Regions from separate parts of the Nocardiopsis sp. NPDC055824 genome, predicted to be linked through region 3. Evidence: riboswitches for the same ligand, from Rfam matches in the RefSeq annotation. Region 3 holds a riboswitch; each other region holds the start of a gene.

Region 1 (8,439 bases), on a different contig from region 3:
CCGGACGCGGCGCGGCGCCGCCCCGGGAGGGGACGGCGCCGGCGGTCGAGCGGTCCGGTCGGGCGGCGCGGTGGCCCGAGGGGTTCCCAGACCCGCCCCTCTCGGCAACGTCCCCCGTACCCGCGGCCCGCAGGGCGTCGAGCCCGTCCGCAGGTCCTGGTCCGTCGGGGCAGGTCCCCCTCGGGTCGCACCGGTCACCGTCCCGGACGGCCCGCTAGCTGATGACGGGAAGCGCCTCGGAGCCCGGCAGCTGGGTGAAGGTCGGGTGCTGGACCATGTTCGCGGGGACCTCCTGCTCCTTGGTCCCCCCGTCGATCGACACGATGTCGCTGGTGTCGATGTCGTTCAGCAGGTCGGTGCCCCGGCCCAGGCTCGCCACGAGCTCCTCCGCGGTCTCCGTGTTCGCGCCCTCCACCAGGGTGGGCAGGCCCGTGTCGGCGGCGGCCTGCGGAAGGGCCTCGGCGGCCTGCGGCAGCGCCTCGTCCACCGGGGCGATGCCGGTGCCCGTGATGCGGGGCACGCCGGCGTCGGCCAGCGGGCCGCCCAGCCCCAGGACGGTCGTGCCCTCGGGGGCGGAGAACACGGTGTCGGTCAGGCCGGCCAGGGGCTCCACGGGGGCGCTCTGCCGGACGGTGCCCCGGCCCAGCGGGGCCACGACCTCGTCCAGGACGATGCTCCCGTTCCCGGTCAGGGCGGTCAGGTCCGAGGGGTCGGGCAGCTCGGCGGCCTGCGGCAGCGTGGTGAGTTCGCGCGTGCCCGGCAGCTCGATCCGGTCGCGCAGGGCGTAGGTGGCCTCCACGGTGTGCGGCACCACCTCGACGAGGGTCGCCTCGGCCTCGGACCCGACGCCCCGCGCGGTGTCCTCCAGCACCCCCCCGGCCGCCACGGCGCGCTCCTCCACGACGGCGCCCGCGGTGTGGCCGACGGTGTCGTGGGGGTTCCCGTCCAGCCCCGTGGCGTCCTGGGCGCCGGACACGGTGTCGGCCAGGGCGGGGACGGGGTTGGGGACGGTCCCGACCGGGGTGGCGACGTCCGTGCCCCGGGGCAGCGGCGCGGAGAGGTCGGGGGCGGGCCGGTCCGGGTTGTGCGCGCTGTCCTGGAGCTCGGACAGGGCGGTGCCCGCGATGGGGCCGACCCCTCCGGGGGCCAGGCTGTTCACGGTGGGGGCGACGCCCTCCACCAGGGCCCGCTCGACGAGCGGCGTGATCTCGCGGACGGGGGAGTCGAGTCCCTCGGCGCCCGCGATCCCGGCGCCGAGGGCGACGAAGCCCGCGGTGCCCGCGGCGAGCAGGACGGCCCTGGCTGAGATTCGCTTGGCCTGCGTCATGGAATTCCTTCCGGAAGCTGTGGTCGGTGCATTCGTGGAAGCCGTGCGCCCGGGGCGCCGACGACCTGGGCCGGAGGTGGACCACCGGCTGACATGAATCACGTGAACGGCGGCACGGGACTCAGGTCAGCTCCCAGGAGGTGCGGCGGGGACGCCGCGCTGGGAACGGTCCGCGCGCGGGAAAGGGACACCGCGCGGTGGGACCGCCCTAGTCGGGGGAGACGGTGGGGTCGTCGCTGGGACCGCTCGGCACGGGGTGCAGCGAGCGGGAGGCCAGGAGCACGGCGGAGGCCGCGGGAGCGGTGACGGGCGGGGCCGTCAGGTAGCCGGCGACCGCGGGGGCGGCGCCGCCCGCGGGCGCGGCGGAGCCGGTGGCCAGCTGGGCGGAGGGCGCCGTCGCGGAGGAGGCGCCGGTGTCGCCGGGCTCCCCGTCCGCCTCGGCGGAGGGGACCTCGACGGCGGGTGCGGCGGACGGTGCGAAGGCGTACACGGGCCCGTGCCCGCCGGGGGTCCCGGCGGAGGCGGACGGGGCGTCATGGCGCCCGTTCCGCCCACGGGCGCGGTCGGCGGATTCCGGCTCCCCCTCGCGGGCCCGGGCCCCACCCGGGGCCGGGGCCTCCTGGACGCCGGACACGGCGTCGACGGCGGGGGAGAGGAGGTTCTGGGCGGTGTCCCGACGGGTCCGGTCGAGGTCCCCGACCACCCGGCGGGCCCCTTCGCGGAGCTCGTCCACCGGCCAGCCGGGGTCGTCCAGGAGCCCGGCCGCGTCGTCCCCGTCCTGGCGGCCCAGGCCCTGGTGGACGGTGCCGAGGGTCCGGGAGACCGGTTCGGCGACCCGCTCCGGGACGACCTCGTCGAGGGAGCCGGGGCGGTCGAGCCCGAGCGCGCCGGCGTTCCCCAGCGCGTCCGCGCCGGTGCCGCCGAGGGCGGCGCCGGTCCCGGTGAGCGCGCCCGTCCCGGTCCGCGCGAGGGCCCCGGTCCCGTCGAGGGCGCCGCCGAGGGCGTCCGCGTGGACGGGTGAGGCCCCGAAGAGCCACAGGGTGGTGAGGAACGCCCCCACGAGGAACGGCAGGCCGAGCAGGGAGGGGCTCATGGAGCACGCGGCCGAGGCGACGCGCATGGCGCGGGCCGTTTGGCTGGTGCGGGGCATGAGGGACCCTCCGGGACGTGCTGCCTGGTCGGAACCGGTACGGTGACCGGTTCGCGACCTGACGTTAGCACAGTGTCACGCAGGGTAGTTTGTGTTCTCCGAAACGGGGAAATCCGTCCGGGTCACTCCTCGTTGTCCGGTCGGGCGTGCTTCTCGGGCTCCCTCTCCCGTTCGGCCTCCTGTGCCATGAGGTCCAGCCTGGCCCTGGTCCGTGCACGGGAGCGTGAGCGGACGCCGCTCAGCTGGTCGAGGGCGAACACGCACAGCGCCGACCAGACCAGGGCGAAGCCGATCCAGCGGGCGAGCGGCATCTCCTCGCCCTGGACGAGCCAGCCGATGAAGAACATCATGGTCGGGGCGATGTACTGGAGCATGCCGATGATGCTCAGGGGCACCTGGCGGGCGGCCACGCCGAAGAGCAGCAGGGGCAGGGCGGTCACGAACCCGCCGCCGACCAGCAGCGCCGTGTGGGCGGGCGACACCGAGAACGCGGTCCCGGCCCCCGTGGCCTCCAGGTAGACCACGAAGCCCAGCGCCGGCAGGAACATCACCAGCGTCTCGACGGTCAGGCTCTGCATCCCGTCGAGGTCGACGTACTTCTTGACCGCGCCGTACGCGGCGAACGAGGAGGCCATGAGCAGCGCGAGCCACGGCGTCACGCCGTAGCCGACCGTCATCACGGCCACGGCGAGGACGCCCAGGCCGACCGCCACCCACTGGGCCGTGCGCAGCCGCTCGGAGAACAGCAGCACCCCCAGGCACACCGACATCAGGGGGTTGATGAAGTACGCCAGGGAGGCCTGGAGGGTCTGCTCCACGGAGACGGAGTAGATGAATCCCCACCAGTTGAGGGAGATCAGGACGGCCGCGGCGGCGACGGGCAGGAGGCGCCGGGGGCTGCGGAGCACGGCGGGGAGCCAGGACCAGCCCCGGCGGGCGAACAGGAGGATGACGCACATCGCCAGCAGGGCCCACACCATGCGGTGGGCGAGGATCTCGCTGGGTTCGGAGGCGGAGAGGAACGGCCAGTACAGGGCCGCGAAGCCCCACAGGAGGAAGGCGCTTGCCCCGAGGGCGACGCCGCGGTTGGATTCCGGCACGTACGCAATGGTAGGACGAATCCTCGGGCGTGTCTGCCTCATATCGGGCGATACCCGGACTCGTGAGACGGGTCATGCTCCCAGTGGTCGGGGTGGTCGGGGTGGTCGGGGTGGTCGGGGTGGTCGGGGTGGTCGGGGGGCGCCATCGACCGCCCGCCCGGGCAGACCTTCGACGCCGGGCCGCGGGCGGGGAGGGGAGGGGAGCGCGCCCGCGCGGGGCCGGTCGCAGGGAAGTCCTCCGCGCCGCCGGAAGGGGCCCGCCCCGGTCGCGGCGGGGTCGTCCACAGGCGGGAACGGGGCCGTGCGCCGCGCCCGCGCCGCGGATAGCCTGGGGTCATGTTCGGGAGAAAAGCGACCATGGTCGACCCAGCGCGTGCCCTGCCCGGCCGGGACACCCCGATGCCGGTGCACGCGGTGCACACCGTGCTCGGCACGCCACTCACCCCGCCCTACCCCGAGGGGAGCGAGATCGCCGACGTGGCGATGGGCTGCTTCTGGGGGGCCGAGCGGATCTTCTGGCGCCTCGGCGCCGAGCGCGGCATCGTCACCACCGCGGTCGGCTACGCGGGCGGCTACACGCCCAACCCCACCTACGAGGAGGTCTGCTCCGGCCTGACCGGGCACACCGAGGTCGTGCGGGTGGTGTTCGACCCCAGTCGGATCACCTACCCGGAGGTCCTCAAGGCCTTCTGGGAGGGCCACGACCCGACCCAGGGGCTGCGCCAGGGCAACGACGTCGGCAGCCAGTACCGCTCGGCGATCTACTACCACGACGAGGCCCAGAAGGCCGTCGCCGAGGCCACGCGCGACGCCTTCCAGCCGGTGCTGACCGCCGCCGGGTACGGCCCGATCACCACCGAGATCGCGCCGCTCAAGGCCTTCTACTTCGCCGAGGAGTACCACCAGCAGTACCTGTCCGACGCCAAGAACCCCAACGGGTACTGCGGCATCGGCGGTACGGGCACCAGCTGCCCCATCGGCGTCGTGGGCTAGCCGCCCGGACGGGCCCGGCCGCAGGAGCGCGGCCGACCGCGCCGGAGGGATCGGGGCCCGGCCGTCGTGTGACGACGGCCGGGCCCCTGTGCCCGCCTCGGCCCGCGACCGGGCAGGGTCCCGGTGTGCCGGAGCGCCGTCCGACAGCCGCCGGACCCCTGTGTCCGCCTCTCCGCGGTGTGGAGTACGCCCCTGCCCACGCCCCGGGGCAACTTGCCGGAACAGCAATTTTCAGTGCCATAAGTGGAGATCCTGTCGAGACTGGGCGCACCTCGACAGAAAGAGCCCCCGTGAGCACCGACCAAGCGACCACGTCCGGGGACGGCGTCCGCGCCCCCGGACCGACAACCACCCCGCGGCCGTTCCCGCGCAGCCTCCTCCGATCCGCGCGGGCGACGGTGGCCCTCCTGGCCGCCCTCCTGCTCATGGTCGGCGCCGCGGCCTGCGCCACGCCGGCCCCCGAGGAGGAGGTTCCCCCCTACGCGGCCGCCACCCGGGGCGACCCCGAGTTCGAGGGAACGTTCCGGCACGAGTTCGCCGACGTCGACGGGGTCCGCATGCACTACGTGACCGGCGGCAGCGGCACGCCGTTGGTGCTGATCCACGGCTGGCCGCAGACCTGGTACGGCTGGTGGTCGATCATGCCGGAACTCGCCGAGCACCACACCGTCTACGCCGTCGACCTCCCCGGACTGGGCGACAGCGCCGGTTCGCCGACCGGTTACGACAAAGCCACTCTGGCCGGGTACGTACACACCCTGATCGCCGACGAGCTCGGGGTGGTCGACGCCGGCGTCGTCGGGCACGACCTCGGAGCCGCGGTGGCCTTCCAGTACGCCGCCCGGTTCCCCGAGGACACCGAACGCCTCGGCTACCTCGACCTGCCGCTCCCCGGGCCCGGGATCGACGCGTCCGCCTACCGCTCGATGAGCTGGCACATCGCCTTCCACTCCCAGCCCGAGATCCCCGAGACGGTGGTCGGCGACGACGTCCGCGACTACCTGGCGCTGTTCTACCCCCAGGTCTCCTTCAACGGGACGGCGTTCGGGGGCACCTCGGACCGGTCCCCGTTCACCGAGGCCGAGATCGACGAGTACGCGCGGACCTACGCCAGGCCCGAGGCCCTCACCGGCGGTTTCGACCTCTACCGCACCCTCGACGAGGACGTCCGCGACACCGTGGAAGCGGAACCGGTCGACGTCCCGGTCCTGGTCATGACCGCCCAGGGGCAGCTCGACCCGGTCCGGGCCACCGTGGACACGCGCATGACCGACATCGTGCGCGCGGTGGAGGTGCCGGGCGCGGGGCACTGGCTCGTCGAGGAGAACCCCGAGTTCGTCACCGCGGAGCTGCTTCGCTTCCTCGACGGGTGACCCGGCCCCGGGGGCGGCGTTCCGGCACGTCGCCCGGGCGGCCGCCCCGGTGCGGCCGCCCGGGGCCCCGCCCGCCCCGGAGGGCGCGCGGGGCCCTTGGTACCCTTCCGGGGCCAGTCGTACCACCTAGGTGGTCAGGGAATCCGGTGCGAATCCGGAGCTGACGCGCAGCGGTGTGGGGGACGGGCGGGGTACACGAGCCACTGGGGCACGCGCGCGGACGGAAGCGCCCGCGCGCACCGCCCTGGGAAGGCACCCCGTCCGGAGGAACCCGAGTCCGAAGACCTGCTGGCCCCTCCGCGTCGAGTGCGCGGAGGCGCATCCATGCCAGGCTCCGCGTTCGAGTCCCGACACCTGAGGCATACCCATGTCGCGCCACGCCCTCCTGTCCTCCGCCCTCCCCTCCCTCGCCCTCCTGCTCGCCCCCGTCCTCGCCCTCACCGCCTGCGGCCCGCAGGACGACCGGGGCGGCGACGGCACCGAAGCGGCCGCCGGGTCCGGCTACCCCCGCACCGTCGACAACTGCGGCCACGAGGTCACCCTCGACGCGCCCCCGCAGCGGGCGGTCTCCCTCAACCAGGGCACCACCGAGATCCTCCTCTCCCTGGGCCTGGAGGACCAGGTGGTCGGCACCGCCACCTGGACCGACCCGATCATGGAGGGATTGGAGGAGGCCAACGGGGACATCCCGCGGCTGGCCGAGAACAACCCCTCCTTCGAGCGGGTCCTGGAGGCCGAGCCCGACCTCGTGACCGCGTCCTTCGTCTCCACACTCGGCGCCGGCGGGGTCGCCACCCGCGAACAGTTCGAGGAGCTGGGCGTGCCCTCGTACGTCTCCCCGACCGACTGCGCCGCGGGCAAGGACAACGAGGGCGGCGGGGACGGCTCCCGGAGCGAGCCGCTCACCCTGGACGCCGTCTACGGCGAGATCCACGACCTGGCCGAGATCTTCGGCGTGGAGGAACGCGGGGAGGAGCTCGTCGGGGAGCTCCGGGACCGGGTGGACGCCGCGACCGAGGACCTGGAGGTCGAGGACGTCTCCCTCATGTACTGGTTCGCCAACGCGCAGTCGCCCTACCTCGCGGGCTGCTGCGGCGCCCCCGGCGCCATCACCGGGGCCGTCGGCGCGAAGAACGCCTTCGACGACACCCACAGCGAATGGCCCCAGATCAACTGGGAGACCGTCGCGGACCGCGACCCCGACGTCATCGTGCTCGGCGACCTGACCCGCGACTCCCAGACCGCGGAGAGCGCGGCGGCCAAGATCGAGTTCCTGGAGGACAACCCGGCCACCCGCAACCTCACCGCCGTGCGGGAGGAGCGGTACGTCCTGCTCAGCGGCCAGGCGATGAACCCCTCGATCCGCACGGTCGAGGGCATCGAACTGGTCGCCGACGGCCTGCGCGAGCTCGGGTACGCCCGTTGAGCGGTGCGCGCCCGGCGCTGCTCGTCACCTCCGGCCTGCTGCTCCTCGGCCTGTCGGTCTCGGTCGCCGTCACCATCGGGCCCGCCGACCTCACCCCCGCCGAGGTCTGGAGGTCGGCCGCCGCCCGGTTCGGGTGGGGCGAAAGCCCCCTGACGCGGTTGCGCGAGGGCATCGTGTGGAACCTGCGCATGCCCCGCACCCTGCTCGCCGCGGTCTGCGGGGCCGGCCTGGCCGTGTGCGGCGCGGTCATGCAGTCCCTGCTCCGCAACCCGCTGGCGGACCCCTTCGTGCTCGGGGTCTCCTCCGGCGCCTCCACCGGGGCGGTCCTCGTGACCGTGCTCGGCTGGGGCGCCGGAGCGGTCTCGCTCCCGGCGGGGGCCTTCGCGGGCGCCCTGCTCTCCTTCGGCATGGTGATGCTGCTCAGCCACAGCCTCGGCGGGAGCATGGACCGCGTCGTGCTGTCCGGGGTCGCGGCCATGCAGCTGTTCTCCGCGCTGACCTCGTTCATCGTGCTGACCTCGGCGGACGCCGACACCACGCGCGCGGTGCTGTTCTGGCTGCTGGGCTCCCTCGGCGGCGCCGGATGGACCGACGTGCTCCTGTGCGCCGCGGTGCTGTGCCTCGTGCTCGCCGTCTGCCTCGCCCACACCACCACCCTGGACGCCTTCGCCTTCGGCGAGGAGGCCGCGGCGAACCTGGGCGTCCGGGTGGGGCGGGCCCGCGTGCTGCTGCTGAGCGCCACCGCGCTGCTCACGGCGGTGCTGGTCAGCTCCACGGGCGCGATCGGGTTCGTGGGCCTGGTCCTGCCGCACGCCGCACGGGCCCTCACCGGCTCCTCCCACGCCCGACTGCTGCCGGTCACCGCGCTGGCGGGGGCGGTCTTCCTGGTGTGGGTGGACACGGTCGCCCGGACCGCGCTGGACCCGCAGGAGATCCCGGTGGGGGTGGTCACCTCCCTCATCGGGGTGCCCGCCTTCGTCGCCGTGCTGTACCGAGTGAGGAGGAAGACGTGAACCACCCGGTCCGGGCCCCGGGGGAGGGGCTGCGCGCCGACCGGGTCAGCCTCGGGA
Region 2 (8,439 bases), on a different contig from region 3:
GCCGCCGACCTGCTCACCGTCCGCGCCACGCGCATGCTCAACGCGGCCGACGTCGTCCTCTACCCCGGCACGTACCTGGACCCCGGGGTCCTCTCCCACTGCGCCCCCGGCGCGGAACTGGTCGACACCCAGGGTCTGGACCTGGACCGCATCACCGAACGCCTGGTCGCCGCGCACGCCGCGGACCGGGACGTCGTACGGCTGACCTCCGGGGACCCCTCGCTGTACTCGGCGCTGGCCGAGCAGACCCGGAGGCTCGACGCGCACGGGGTCCCGTGGGACGTCACGCCGGGGGTGCCCGCCTACGCGGCCGCCTCGGCGCTGGTGGGCCGAGAGCTGACCGTGCCGCTGGTGGCCCAGTCGGTGGTGCTGACCCGGACCGGCGCCCGGTCGACGGCGATGCCGGAGACCGAGGCGCTGGGCGCGTTCGCGGCGACGCGGGCCACGCTGGTGCTGCACCTGGCGATCCGGCGGGTGCGGGAGCTCATGGCCGAGATCGTCCCCGCCTACGGCGCGGACTGTCCCGCGGTGGTCGTGTACCGGGCCAGCCAGCCGGAGGAGGCGGTGCTGCGCGGGACGGTCTCCACCGTCGCCGGCCTGGTGGAGGAGGCGGGGCTCCGGCAGGCGGCGGTGATCCTGGTCGGGTGGGCGCTCGACCCCGAGGGGGGCGGTGAGTCCTACCTGTACGACCCCGCGCGGCCCAGGGGCGCCGCCCCCTCGTCAGGCGCTTCCGGGTGACGTGGCCAGGCTCCACTGGGTGACGGTGCGGGCGGGGGACCATCCGGTGAACGCGCCGATGGGCGCGGCGGTCTCCACGGCGGTGCGGGTCAGCTCCCCGCCGTGGCGCCGGTAGGCGTCCGCGAGCAGCCGCTCGGTCTCCAGTGTCACCCCGTGCACCACGAGTCGGCCGCCCGGTATCAGCGCCTCCAGGCAGGCGTCGAGCACGCCGGGCCGGGTCGCGCCGCCGCCGACGAACACCGCGTCGGGCGGGGCCAGCCCCTCCAGCGCGTCCGGCGCACGGCCGGCGACCACGCGCAGGCCCGGGACGCCGAGCCTGTCGGCGTTGCGGCCGATCCGCTCGGCGCGCCCGGCGTCGGCCTCCACCGCCGTGGCCGTGCACGAGGGGTGGGCGCGCATCCACTCGATGCCGACCGAGCCCGCGCCCGCGCCCACGTCCCACAGGTGCTGCCCCGGGGAGGGCGCCAGCCGGGCCAGCGCCGAGGCGCGCAGGTCCCGCTTGGTGAGCTGGCCGTCGTGCTCGAACGCGTCGTCGGGCAGCCCGGCGACCAGTCCGAGGCCCGTCGGCCCGGAGAGCTCCAGCGCCAGTACGTGCAGCCGGGGCACCTCCTCCGGAGGGGAGCCGAGCCAGTCGCGGGCCTTGCTCGCCGACCGCGACTCCCCGGCCGCCCCCAGGTCGCCGAGGACGGTCATCCGGCTGCCGCCGTAGCCCGCTCCGACCAGCAGGGCGGCGACCGTCCCGGGGGTGGCGGCGTCCGAGGAGAGCACCAGGACGCGGCGTCCCGGGGCCAGGTCGCGCATCAGCAGGTGCGGGTCTCGCCCCACCAGGGACAGCACCGTGCTCCCCTCCGCCGGCCACCCCATCCGGGCGCGGGCCAGGGCGACCGAGGAGACGGCCGGTTCCACGCGCACCGCGTCCGCTCCGAGCAGGTCGATCAGCGTGCTGCCGATGCCCGAGACCAGGGGGTCGCCGGAGGCCAGTGCGACGACGGCGCGGCCCTCCAGGGAGGCGAGCAGGTCCGGCAGGCCCTCGCGCAGCGGGGAGGGCCAGGCCCGGCGCCGCTGGCCCGGCGCCCGCGGCAGCATGGCGAGGTGCCTGGGCCCGCCCAGCACCGTGTCGGCCGCCAGGACCAGCCCGCGCAGCCTCTCGGGCACGCCCGGCCAGCCGTCGGCGCCGATGCCGACGACGGTGATTCGGGGAGGGGACATCTCGACCTTCATGGGCAGGACGCTATCGTGGCGGCCGAAGGTGCGAGGTGCCCCGGCTGCCCAGCCATCGGAAACGGTGGGGACGGCGTCCGGGGAGAATCTGGGAAGCCCGGTGAGAATCCGGCACAGGCCCGCTGCGGTGAGCCGAGCCTCCGTACAGGAGGACTCGGTGAGTCCGAAGACCGGCCCCGCACCCGCCCATGACCGATGGCGAAACGAGCGGGAGCCTCACATGCCATTGCGGACGTCCCACTATCCCTTCTCGGCGATCGTCGGCTGCGACGCCGAACCGCTCGACGACCTGGGCCTGGCCCTCGTCCTGGCCAGCGTCTCCCCCGAGATCGGCGGCGTCCTGGTCCGCGGCCAGAAGGGCACCGCCAAGTCCACCGCGGTGCGGGCCCTGGCCCCCCTCCTGCCCCCGGTCGAGGTCTACCGGGGCGACCGCTTCTCCGTCGACCCCGCCGACCCCGCGCAGGAGTCGCCGGATGGTCCCTTCCCTCCCGGCACGGCCGTGGAGCGCCGCCCGGTGCGCCTGGTCGAACTGCCGGTGGGCGCCACCGAGGACCGCGTCCTGGGCTCGCTGCACCTGGAACAGGCGCTCACGCACGGCCGGGTCGCCTACGAACCCGGGCTGCTGGCGCGCGGCCACCGCGGCCTCCTCTACGTGGACGAGGTCAACCTGCTCCACGACCACCTGGTCGACCTCCTCCTGGACGCCGCCGCGACCGGCCGGGTGACCGTGGAGCGCGACGGGTTCTCCGTGGAGCACGCCGCGCGCTTCCTGCTCATCGGGACGATGAACCCCGAGGAGGGCGAGCTGCGCCCGCAGCTCCTGGACCGGTTCGGGCTGACCGTCGAGGTCGCCGCACCCTCCGACCCCGCCGCACGCGTGGAGGTGGTCCGCAGGCGCATGGCCTACGACGCCGACGCCGCCGCCTTCTCCGAACGCTACGACCGGGCCGAGAAGGCCCTCGCCGAGCGCATCGCGGCGGCCCGGGAGACGGCCCGGCGCGCCCGGCTGTCCGACGCCGCGCTGCTGAAGATCGCGCAGGTGTGCGCGGCGTTCGAGGTCGACGGCCTGCGCGCCGACATCGTGACCGCGCGCACGGCCCTGGCGCACGCCGCCTGGGAGGGCCGGACCTCTGTCTCCCTGGCCGACATCCGCCGCGCGGCCCTGCTGGCCCTGCCGCACCGGCGCCGGCGCAACCCCTTCGACGCGCCGGGCCTCGACGAGGAGCTCCTCGACCGCGTCCTGGGGGACGAGGAGCCGCCGCCGGACGGCCCCGAGCCGCCGGGCGGCTCCGAAGGCCCCACCGGCTCCGACGACCCCGCTTCCCCCGCCGATGACGGCGGGGACGGCGGGGACGACGCCCCCGAGGACGCGGACGGGGCCCCCTCCCGGCCCCCGGAGGCCGGCGCCTGCGAACCGGACCGGTCCTCCGTCCCGCCCCGTGGGCCGGAGAACGCCCGGGAGGCGGAAGCCCCCCGGGACCGCGGGGACGCCGAGCGGGACGGGGCCGGGCCCGAGCCCACGGCCGGCACCACGGTCGGGGCGGGCGCCCCCTACCGCCCCCGGACGTTCACCGCGCGGGGCACGGGGACCGGCGCCGACGGCCGGCGCAGCCGCGCCCTCGGCTCCCGGGGCCGCCGGATCGGGGCCGCACCGCCCGGCGGGGGTTCCGGCGGCCCGCTCCACCTGGTCGAGACCGTCAGGGCGGCGGCCTCCCGCCCGCACGGCGGCGGCCGGATCGGCCTGCTCCCCGGCGACCTGCGCGTCGCGGTGCGCGAGGGCCAGGAGAGCAACCTGGTGCTGTTCTGCGTCGACGCCTCCGGCTCCATGGCGGCGCGCAAGCGCATGGGCGAGGTCAAGACCGCAATCCTGTCCCTGCTGTTGGACGCCTACCGGCGCCGCGACAAGGTCGGGCTCGTGACCTTCCGGGGGACGGCGGCCGACCTGGTGCTGCCCCCGACCCGTTCGGTGGACACCGCCGCCGCCCGCCTGGACGCACTGCCCGCCGGGGGGCGCACCCCGCTCGCCGAGGGCCTGCTGGAGGCCGCCCGGGTCCTGCGGCGCGAGCGCCTGCGCGACCCGAGGCAGCGCCCCCTGCTCGTCCTGGTGACCGACGGCCGGGCCACCGGCGGACGGGGTGCGGTCGGCCGGTCGCTGCAGGCCGCCGACCACGTCGCCGGCCTGGGCGTGGCCACCGTCGTCGTGGACGGCGAGTCCGGCCCGCTGCGCCTGGGCCTGGCCGCCGCCCTCGCCGCCCGCATGGGCGCCGAACACCTGCCCGTCGACGAGGTCAGCGCCGACACCTTGGGAAACGCCGTGAGAGAGAGGGCCGCCTGATGCCCCAGGGCAGACCGTCCGTCGTCCCCGACGACGGGCTCACCACCCGGCAGCGCCGCAACCAGCCCGTGCTCGCCGTCCACACCGGGGACGGCAAGGGCAAGTCGACCGCCGCGTTCGGGCTCGCGCTGCGCGGCTGGAACCAGGGCTGGCGGATCGGGGTGTTCCAGTTCGTGAAGTCGGCGAAGTGGCGCATCGGCGAGCAGACCGTGCTCGAACGCCTGGGGAGGCTGCACGAGGAGACCGGCGAGGGCGGCCCCGTGGAGTGGCACAAGATGGGCTCGGGCTGGTCCTGGAGCCGCCGCCGGGGCAGCGACGAGGACCACGCGGCGGACGCGGCCGAGGGATGGGCGGAGATCAAGCGCAGGCTCGCCGAGCAGACGCACGACCTGCTCATCCTCGACGAGTTCACCTACCCGATCCACTGGGGCTGGGTCGACGTCGAGGACGTCGTGACCGCCCTGCGCGACCGTCCGGGCCGCCAGCACGTGATCGTCACGGGCCGCCGCGCCGCCCCCGAGCTCCTGGAGGCGGCGGACCTGGTCACCGAGATGACCAAGGTCAAGCACCCGATGGACGCGGGCCGCAAGGGCCAGCGGGGGATCGAGTGGTGAGAACCCCGTCGGCCCCGGGGCCGACGGGGCCGTCCCGTTCGGCGCCCCCGGCACGGCCGGCGGCCCTGCCGAGGCTGATGGTCGCCGCTCCCATGACCGGGCAGGGCAAGACCACGGTCGCCGCCGGGCTGATGGCCGCGCTCCGCGACGCCGGGCTCGCCGTCAGCGGCCACAAGGTCGGCCCGGACTACATCGACCCCGGGTACCACGCCCTGGCCACCGGCCGCCCCGGCCGCAACCTCGACCCCCACCTGGTCGGGGAGGAGCGGGTGGCGCCGCTGCTCCTGCACGGGGCCCGGGGCGCGGACGCGGCCGTCGTCGAAGGGGTGATGGGGCTGCACGACGGGCGGATCGGCACCGACGGCTTCGCCTCCTCCGCGCACGTCGCGGCCCTGACCCGCACGCCCGTTGTCCTGGTCGTGGACGTGTCCCGCATGTCCCGGTCGGTGGGTGCTCTGGTGGCGGGCATGGCCGCCTACGACCCGGCGGTCGAGGTCGTCGGCGTGCTCCTCAACAAGGCCGGTTCTGCGCGCAACGTCGCCGAGATCACCCGCTCGGTCGGCCTGCCGGTCCTCGGCGTGGTCCCCCGCGACGAGCGGATCGCCAGTCCGTCCCGCCACCTCGGGCTCGTCCCGGCTTCGGAGCGGGAGGACTCGGCGCGGGTGGTCGAGCGGCTCGGCGAGCACATCGCGGGCCATGTCGACCTGGACGCGCTGCTGGATGCGGCCCGCTCCGCGCCCGCGCTGGACGCCCGCCCGTGGGACCCGGCCGCGGAGGTGGCGGCCCCGGGCGCGGGCCCGCGTCCGGTGGTCGCCGTGGCCGGGGGCCGGACCTTCACCTTCCGCTACACCGAGACCGAGGAGCTGCTCACCGCCGCCGGGTGCGAGGTCGTCGCGTTCGACCCCCTGGAGGACGCCGGCCTGCCGGCCGGTACCCGGGGCCTCTACCTGGGCGGCGGCTTCCCGGAGGTGTACGCGGGCGGGCTCGCCGCGAACCGGGGCCTGCTGGCCGAGCTGCGCGAGGCGGTCCGCGGCGGGGTCCCGACGGTCGCCGAGTGCGCCGGCCTGCTCTACCTCGCCGGCGCGCTCGACGGCCACGCCATGGCGGGTGCCGTCCCGGCCGTCGCCCGCATGACGGAGCGGCTCACCCTGCGCTACCCCGAGGCGGTCTCGCCGGGGGACACGCTGCTGACCCGGGCCGGGGAGCGGGTCACCGGCCACGAGTTCCACCGCACGGCGCTCACACCCGGGCACGGGGACCACCCGGCCTGGGTGGTCGACGGCGCGCCGGAGGGCTTCGCCTCCCCGACCCTGCACGCCTCCTACCTGCACGTGCACTGGGCCGGGCACCCGCAGCTCGCCGCGAGGTTCGCCGAGGCCGTGCACAGAGCACCGGCTCCGGTTCCGGCACCCGCCGTGCCCTCCCCCGCCGCCCGGACGGCGGCCGTCCCCGGCGCCGGACCGGTGGCCGACCCGCTGCGCCACCACGGCGACGTGGAGGCGCGCGGCGGCATGCTCGACTTCGCGGTCAACGTCTATCCGGGGGAACGGCCCGCCTGGCTCGACCGGGCCCTGCGCGAGAGCCTGGACCACGCGGACGTCTACCCCGACCCCGCGCCCGCGCGCGAGGCCGTCGCGCGCCGGCACGCGCGGCGGCCCGCCGAGGTCCTGCCGACGGCGGGCGCGGCAGAGGCGTTCACCCTGGTCGCCCGCTTGCGGCCGTGGCGTCGGCCCGTCGTCGTGCACCCCCAGTTCACCGAGCCGCACGCCGCCCTGGAGCAGGCCGGGCACACCGTCACCGCCGTGCTGTGCCCGGAGAGCCGGGGTTTCACCCTCGATCCCGCCGCCGTCCCCGAGGACGCGGACCTGGTGGTGATCGGCAACCCCACCAACCCCACCGGTGTCCTGCACCCGGCCGAGGCACTGCGCGGGCTGTGCCGGCCCGGCCGGCTGGTCGTGGTGGACGAGGCGTTCATGGACGCCCTTCCCGGGGAACCGGAGTCCTTGGCCGGTGAGCGGATCGGGGGCCTGGTGGTGCTGCGCAGTCTCACCAAGCACTGGTCGGTCCCGGGTATCCGCGCCGGGTACGCGGTCGGCGACGAGGCCGTCGTGCGCGGTCTGGCCCGGGTGCAGACGCCCTGGTCGGTGTCCGCGCCCGCCGTCGCCGCCACCGTCGCCTGCACGAGCGAGGAGGCGGGCGCGGAGGCGGAGCGCCGCGCGGAGGAGTTCGGTGACTGGCGCGCCGTCCTGGAGGCGGGGCTGCGCGGAGCAGGGATCGGGTTCGTGCCCTCCCGGGCGCCTTTCGTACTGGTGAAGGCGGGCGAGGGGGTCCACGCGCGGCTGCGCGAACAGGGCATCGCCGTACGCCGGGCCGACACCTTCCCGGGTCTGGACGCCGACTGGGTGCGCGTGGCCGTGCGCCCGCCCGAGACCACACGGAAGCTGCTCGCCGCCCTGGCGCGGGTGTAGCGGAACGTCCACCCGGGCGACCTCTCCTCCGACTTTCGGCCGATCCGCCGGAGGAGCGGTCCGGCTAGCCTGTAGCTGTGCACGGCTTACTCCGTTCCCTGTGGAACGAACCCCGCCCTCCCGGCGCTCGGGGGCCCACGTGGTGGGACGGGGCCCTCGTCGTGGTGTGCGCACTGGCGGCGCTGACCGAAGGCGCCCTGCGGCCGGACCTGCCCTGGCCGGTCCCGACCGTCGCGGTGGTCGCCGGCCTGGCCCCCGCCCTGCTGTGGCGGCGGACCCGCCCGCTGCTCGTGGTCGCGGCGGTCTTCGGCAGCGCGATCGTGCTCACCCTGGCGACCGGTGGAGGGGCCGGGCAGATGTACGCGACGGTGTACTTCCTGGCGCTGCCCTACGCTCTGGTGCGGTGGGGGTCCGGCAGGGAGGTCGCGGCGGGGGCCGCGATCGTCCTCCTGTCCTCCTCCGTCGACCTGTTCCTCGACGCGGCGCAGGCGGCGGACCTCCTGGGCGGTGCCGCCGTCCTGTTCGCCACCGGCGCCCTCGGCGCGGCGCTGCGGTACCGGGGCAGGGCCAGGGCGCGCGAGATCGACCGCGCCCGACTGCTCGAACGCGAAGACATCGCCCGTGAACTGCACGACACCATCGCCCACCACGTCTCGGCCATGGCGATCCGCGCCCAGGCCGGGCAGGCGGTCGCCCGGACCAGGCCGGAGGCCGCCGTCGAGGCCCTCGCGGTGATCGAGTCCGAGGCCTCGCGCGCCCTGGGCGAGATGCGCACCATGGTCCGCGCCCTGCGCCGGGGCGAACCCGCCGAACGGGCGCCCAGCCCTCACCTCGGTGACCTGGAGGAACTCGCCTGCCGGGCCGGACCCGGCCCGGCCGTGGAGGTGGAGATCAGCGGCGCTCTCCACGACCTCGCACCGGCGGTCACGGCCGCTCTCCACCGCCTGGCCCGGGAGTCGGTCACCAACGCCCGGCGCCACGCCCGCGACGCCGGCCTCGTCAGGGTCCGCGTCGACGCCGACGACGCCTCGGTGCGCCTGAGTGTGAGCGACGACGGTGACAC
Region 3 (4,538 bases):
GCCGCCTTCAGGATCTCGTTCGCCCGTCCACGTCGATCGCCAGCAGGGCGGTACGCCCCGGCGTGGCGGTGGCGATCCGCTGCCCGAACGGGCCGGTGTGCCGTAGCCCGGTGAGCGGGTCGGAGCTGGCCTGCTCGCGCAGCCGGGCGAGCGTACGCAGCCCGACCGGGCGCCCGCGCGCTCGCGGAGACCGCCGGCCGCCTCGCCCCGGAGGCTCCCGGACCGGGCACGCAACACCCCGCTAGCGGGCGCCGGGCAGGTCGGCACGGACCCGGCGGGCGGCCTCCACCATGTTGCGCAGGGCCTGCTCCGCCTCGGCGTAGCCGCGCGTCTTGAGACCGCAGTCGGGGTTGACCCACAGGCTCCCGGCGTCGATGTGCGCGACGGCCAGCCGCAGCGAGCCCTCGATCTCCTCCACGGACGGCACCCGCGGTGAGTGGATGTCGTACACGCCGGGCCCGATCCCCCGCCTGTAGCCGCGGCGGCCCAGGTCCTCCACCAGCTCCATCCGGGAGCGGGCGGCCTCGACGCTGGTCACGTCGGCGTCCAGCGCCTCGATGCCGCCGACGATGAGGCCGAACTCCGAGTAGCACATGTGCGTGTGGATCGTCGTGGACGGCGACACACCGGACGTGGCCAGGCGGAAGGAGTTCACCGCCCAGTCCAGGTAGGCGGCGCGCCGCTCCTCGCGCAGCGGCAGGAGCTCGCGCAGGGCCGCCTCGTCCACCTGGATGTGGCGGATGCCCGCGCGCTCCAGGTCGGCGACCTCGTCCCTCAGGGCCAGGCCCACCTGGCGGGCGGTGTCGCCCAGCGGCTGGTCGGTGCGCACGAACGACCAGGCGAGCATGGTCACCGGACCGGTCAGCATGCCCTTGACCGGCTTGTCGGTGCGCGACTGGGCGTAGGTGGTCCACTCGACGGTCATCGGCTCGGGGCGCGAGACGTCGCCGAACAGGATCGGCGGGCGGACGCACCGCGAACCGTAGGACTGCACCCAGCCGTTCTCGGTGGTGGCGTAGCCCTCCAGCTGCTCGGCGAAGTACTGGACCATGTCGTTGCGCTCGGGCTCGCCGTGCACGAGCACGTCCAGGCCGATCTCCTCCTGGAGCGCGACGACCCGGTCGATCTCCTCCCGGAGGATCTGCCTGTAGGCGTCCTCCGCCAGGGAGCCCCGCCGGTGCGCGGCGCGGGCGCGGCGCAGTTCCGCGGTCTGGGGGAACGACCCGATGGTGGTCGTGGTCAGCGGCGTGTCCGTGGGGGCGCCCCTGTCCTGGGGGCGCTCGTAGGCGTCCGGGCCCAGGGCGTCCAGGCGGGCGCGCACGCGGGCGTCCGTGAAGGCAGGACCGCCGCCGGCCCCGCCCGCCGCGTACTCGGCCTCGGCCCCCTCCGAGAGGACGCGGCCGAGGAGGGCCGTCTCGTACGCCTTCTGCTTGGCGAAGGCCAGGGCCTCGCGCAGCTCGGGGGCGAGGGAGGTCTCCGCGTCGAGGTCGATCGGCACGTGCAGGAGCGAGCAGGACGTGCTCACCGTCAGCTCGTCCGTGAGGGCGAGCAGGGTGCCGAGCGCGGCCACGGCGGCCGGGACGTCGGTCCGCCAGACGTTGCGGCCCTCCACCACCCCGGCGACCAGGCGGGTGCCGCCGAGGCCCGAGACCTTGACGAGGTCGTCGACGCCCTCGCCGTCGGTGACCAGGTCCAGGCCGACGGCCTCCACCGGTGAGTCCTTCAGGACCCGCAGTGCGGGCGCCCCGATGGAGCCGAAGTAGGTCGAGACCAGGAGGGAGGGGCGCTCGGTGAGGGAGCCCAGGCGCCGGCAGACCCGCTCCAGGAGCCCGACGGCGGCGCGTCCCTCGTCGGTGGCCAGGATCGGCTCGTCCAGCTGCACCTCGGCGGCCCCCGCGGCGGAGAGGCCGGCGAGGAGCTGGGCGTAGGCGTCCAGGAGCTGGTCGAGCAGCTCGACGGGGCGCCAGCCCTCGGGGGCGTCGTCCGCGGCCTTGGCCAGCAGGAGGAAGGTGAGCGGGCCGACCAGGACCGGGCGGGTCGGGAAACCCGCCTCGGCCGCCTCCCGGAACTCGGCGAGGGGCTTGTCACCGACCAGGCGCGGGCGGGTGCTCGGCGACAGCTCGGGGACCAGGTAGTGGTAGTTGGTGTCGAACCACTTGGTCATCTCCAGCGGCGGGGCGCCCTGCTCGCCCCGGGCGAGGGCGAAGTAGCGGCGCAGCTCCTCGTCGCGGTCGCCGGCGGCGGCCGGCGAGGCGAACCGGGAGGGCACCAGGTCGAACAGGACCGCGGTGTCCAGGACGTGGTCGTAGTACGAGAACGTGTTGGACGGGATGTCGTCGACTCCCGCCTCGCGCAGCTGGGCGTAGACGCCCAGGCGCAGGCCGGCGGCGATGCCGTCCAGCTCCTCCGCGGCGGTCTCGCCCCTCCAGTACGACTCGCAGGCGCGCTTGAGTTCCCGGTTCGGGCCGATCCGGGGGTAGCCGTGCACGGTGGAGCGCACGGACGGCCGGGAGGCCTCGGGGGTGTGGGGCATGAGCTTCTCTCCCTCGTCGAAAGCCGGGTACCGGCCGCGGGGGTGAGCGAGGACGCGGGCATGCCCGGGGCCACGCCGTGGGCGTGTGCGCCTGCCGCCGCTCCTCGGCCCTCCCTCGGGGCACGGGACCACCGGCGGCACGGGTGCGCCGCCGGGTGGAGGCAGGTCTTCGGACTCGGGGGCGCGGACGGCGCGGACGCCGTCCTCCTACTGGCCGCCGCTTCCCGGTTTCCGACCTTTCCGACCGGATTACCAGTGCTTATGGCGACGTTCGTTCCCTCATACCGCTGCGGGGCAGTCCCGGAGTCGCACCGGGTTCCCTCTTGCGACACACCCCTCCCCTTCCGGGCGCGGCCCGGGTTCTGGGGTGGAGCATGTACCTTCCACGCCTGCAAGTATAGGGAGCACCCCTCCGCCCCTGTACCCGGCGTGCTGCCCTGTGCCCCCGGCCGGAATCAGCGCGAACCCCTGTTGCGCGGCCGGCGTCACAACCGACATGAAGCGTCGCGGGGCCGAGTCCTCCCCCGTGCTCCCCGCGATCGTTCGTCTGAAGATGTACGTGGAGAACCCCTGGTGAACAAGCAGTCCCAACCGACCATGGCCCCCGGTCACCCCCTGTCCACGATCGCGGTCGCGCTGGCGGTCGTCGCGGGGCTGGTCTGGCTGGCCGTCACCCCGCCCGGCGTGCTCGCCTCCGAACCCGTGAGCGATACGCACCCGGGGTCGGCGGACGGCGGACCGGAGGCGGGCCCGCCCGCCGCCGGCGAGCCCGACGGGCTGACGGTGGTCGACCCCGACGACGTGGTGGACCTGGCCGAGGCCGAGCTCGCCCGCGAGGGCGGGGTGGCCGCGGAGGTCTCCTACCCGGTCGTCCCCGACGCCGACCCGCTGAGCGACTTCCTGGACCGCGCGCTGTCCGCCGAGGTGGACGCCTTCGAGGCGGCCAACCCCGGAGCGGTCTCCTTCGAGTCCGCGTGGAACCTGACGGCGGCCAACGACGACATCGTCGGGGTCCGCGTGACCCGTGAGGAGACCGACTCCGAGGGAACCCGTGAGGGATACACCACCTACTGGTACGACGCCCTCACCGGCTCGACCCACCCCTCCACCGCCCTGATCGCCGGCCAGGGGGAACTGGAGGAGCTGAACGGCCTCGTGCGGGACGCCCTCCCGGGGACCGCGGCTCCGGACGCGGTGCACCCGATCGCCTCGCTGTACGACTCCGTGGGGTTCAACCCCGCCGGCGACCTCGTCGTGGAGTTCGACGCGGGACAGGTCGCCCCCGTGGAAGAGGGCAGGACCCACGCCGTCGTCGCCGCCTCGGAGTCCGCCCCCCTGCTGTCGGACCTGGGCGAGCGCGCGCTGCGCTCGGCGACCCGGGGCGTCCGCGACTTCGCCGTCGCGGCCCCGCCCCGGGAGGAGGAGATCAGCCGTGAGACGGCCGTCCCCGGGGTCCTGCCGCCCGCGGGCGAGGACGTCGACTGCTCCGCCCCCGGGTCCAAGTGCGTGGCCCTGACCTACGACGACGGCCCGGGCGGACGCACGCCCGAACTGCTGGACATCCTGGCCGAGTACGACGCCCGCGCGACGTTCTTCGTCACCGGCTACCCGGTCATGGAGGATCCGCGCACCGTGAGGCGCGCCTACGCGGAGGGCCACGAACTGGCCAACCACACCCTCTCCCACCCCGACCTGGCCGGGCTCGGAGCGGGCGGGATCCGTTCCGACCTCGAAACCGTGCAGGCCCTGGTGTACCGCGAGACCGGGTACACCATGGACCTCATGAGGCCCCCCTACGGGTCCACCGACGCGGAGGTCGCCTCGGTGACCGCCGACATGGGCCTGGCCCAGATCCTGTGGAGCATCGACACCAACGACTGGAAGGACCGCAAGTCGTCGGTGGTCGCGGACCGCGCCGTCGACGGCGCCTCCCCCGGGGCGATCATCCTCATGCACGACATCCACGACACGACGGTCGACGCCTCCCGCGCGATCGTCCGGGAAC

Evidence for each region. A riboswitch is a leader RNA that binds a small molecule or an ion and turns the genes downstream of it on or off. The one in region 3 is predicted to bind cobalamin.
Region 1: it holds a riboswitch for cobalamin, as region 3 does, so the genes downstream of both, ACWGL3_RS02595 (ABC transporter substrate-binding protein) here and metE (5-methyltetrahydropteroyltriglutamate--homocysteine S-methyltransferase) in region 3, are expected to answer to the same signal.
Region 2: it holds a riboswitch for cobalamin, as region 3 does, so the genes downstream of both, ACWGL3_RS02535 (VWA domain-containing protein) here and metE (5-methyltetrahydropteroyltriglutamate--homocysteine S-methyltransferase) in region 3, are expected to answer to the same signal.

What each region holds. Positions count from the first base shown of each region.
Region 1 is NZ_JBSHDN010000005.1:21,172-29,610, reverse strand. It holds gene ACWGL3_RS02620 (hypothetical protein) at 215-1,327, opposite strand; gene ACWGL3_RS02615 (flagellar associated protein) at 1,536-2,477, opposite strand; gene rarD (EamA family transporter RarD) at 2,600-3,577, opposite strand; gene msrA (peptide-methionine (S)-S-oxide reductase MsrA) at 3,914-4,570, shown strand; gene ACWGL3_RS02600 (alpha/beta fold hydrolase) at 4,861-5,943, shown strand; cobalamin riboswitch at 6,041-6,250, shown strand; gene ACWGL3_RS02595 (ABC transporter substrate-binding protein) at 6,311-7,369, shown strand; gene ACWGL3_RS02590 (FecCD family ABC transporter permease) at 7,366-8,382, shown strand; gene ACWGL3_RS02585 (ABC transporter ATP-binding protein) at 8,379-8,439, shown strand, end outside.
Region 2 is NZ_JBSHDN010000005.1:3,552-11,990, forward strand. It holds gene ACWGL3_RS02525 (cobalt-precorrin-4/precorrin-4 C(11)-methyltransferase) at 1-738, shown strand, start outside; gene cbiE (precorrin-6y C5,15-methyltransferase (decarboxylating) subunit CbiE) at 721-1,959, opposite strand; cobalamin riboswitch at 2,016-2,152, shown strand; gene ACWGL3_RS02535 (VWA domain-containing protein) at 2,186-4,294, shown strand; gene cobO (cob(I)yrinic acid a,c-diamide adenosyltransferase) at 4,294-4,908, shown strand; gene ACWGL3_RS02545 (cobyrinate a,c-diamide synthase) at 4,986-7,376, shown strand; gene ACWGL3_RS02550 (sensor histidine kinase) at 7,454-8,439, shown strand, end outside.
Region 3 is NZ_JBSHDN010000318.1:58-4,595, forward strand. It holds gene metE (5-methyltetrahydropteroyltriglutamate--homocysteine S-methyltransferase) at 242-2,533, opposite strand; cobalamin riboswitch at 2,694-2,868, opposite strand; gene ACWGL3_RS31005 (polysaccharide deacetylase family protein) at 3,131-4,538, shown strand, end outside.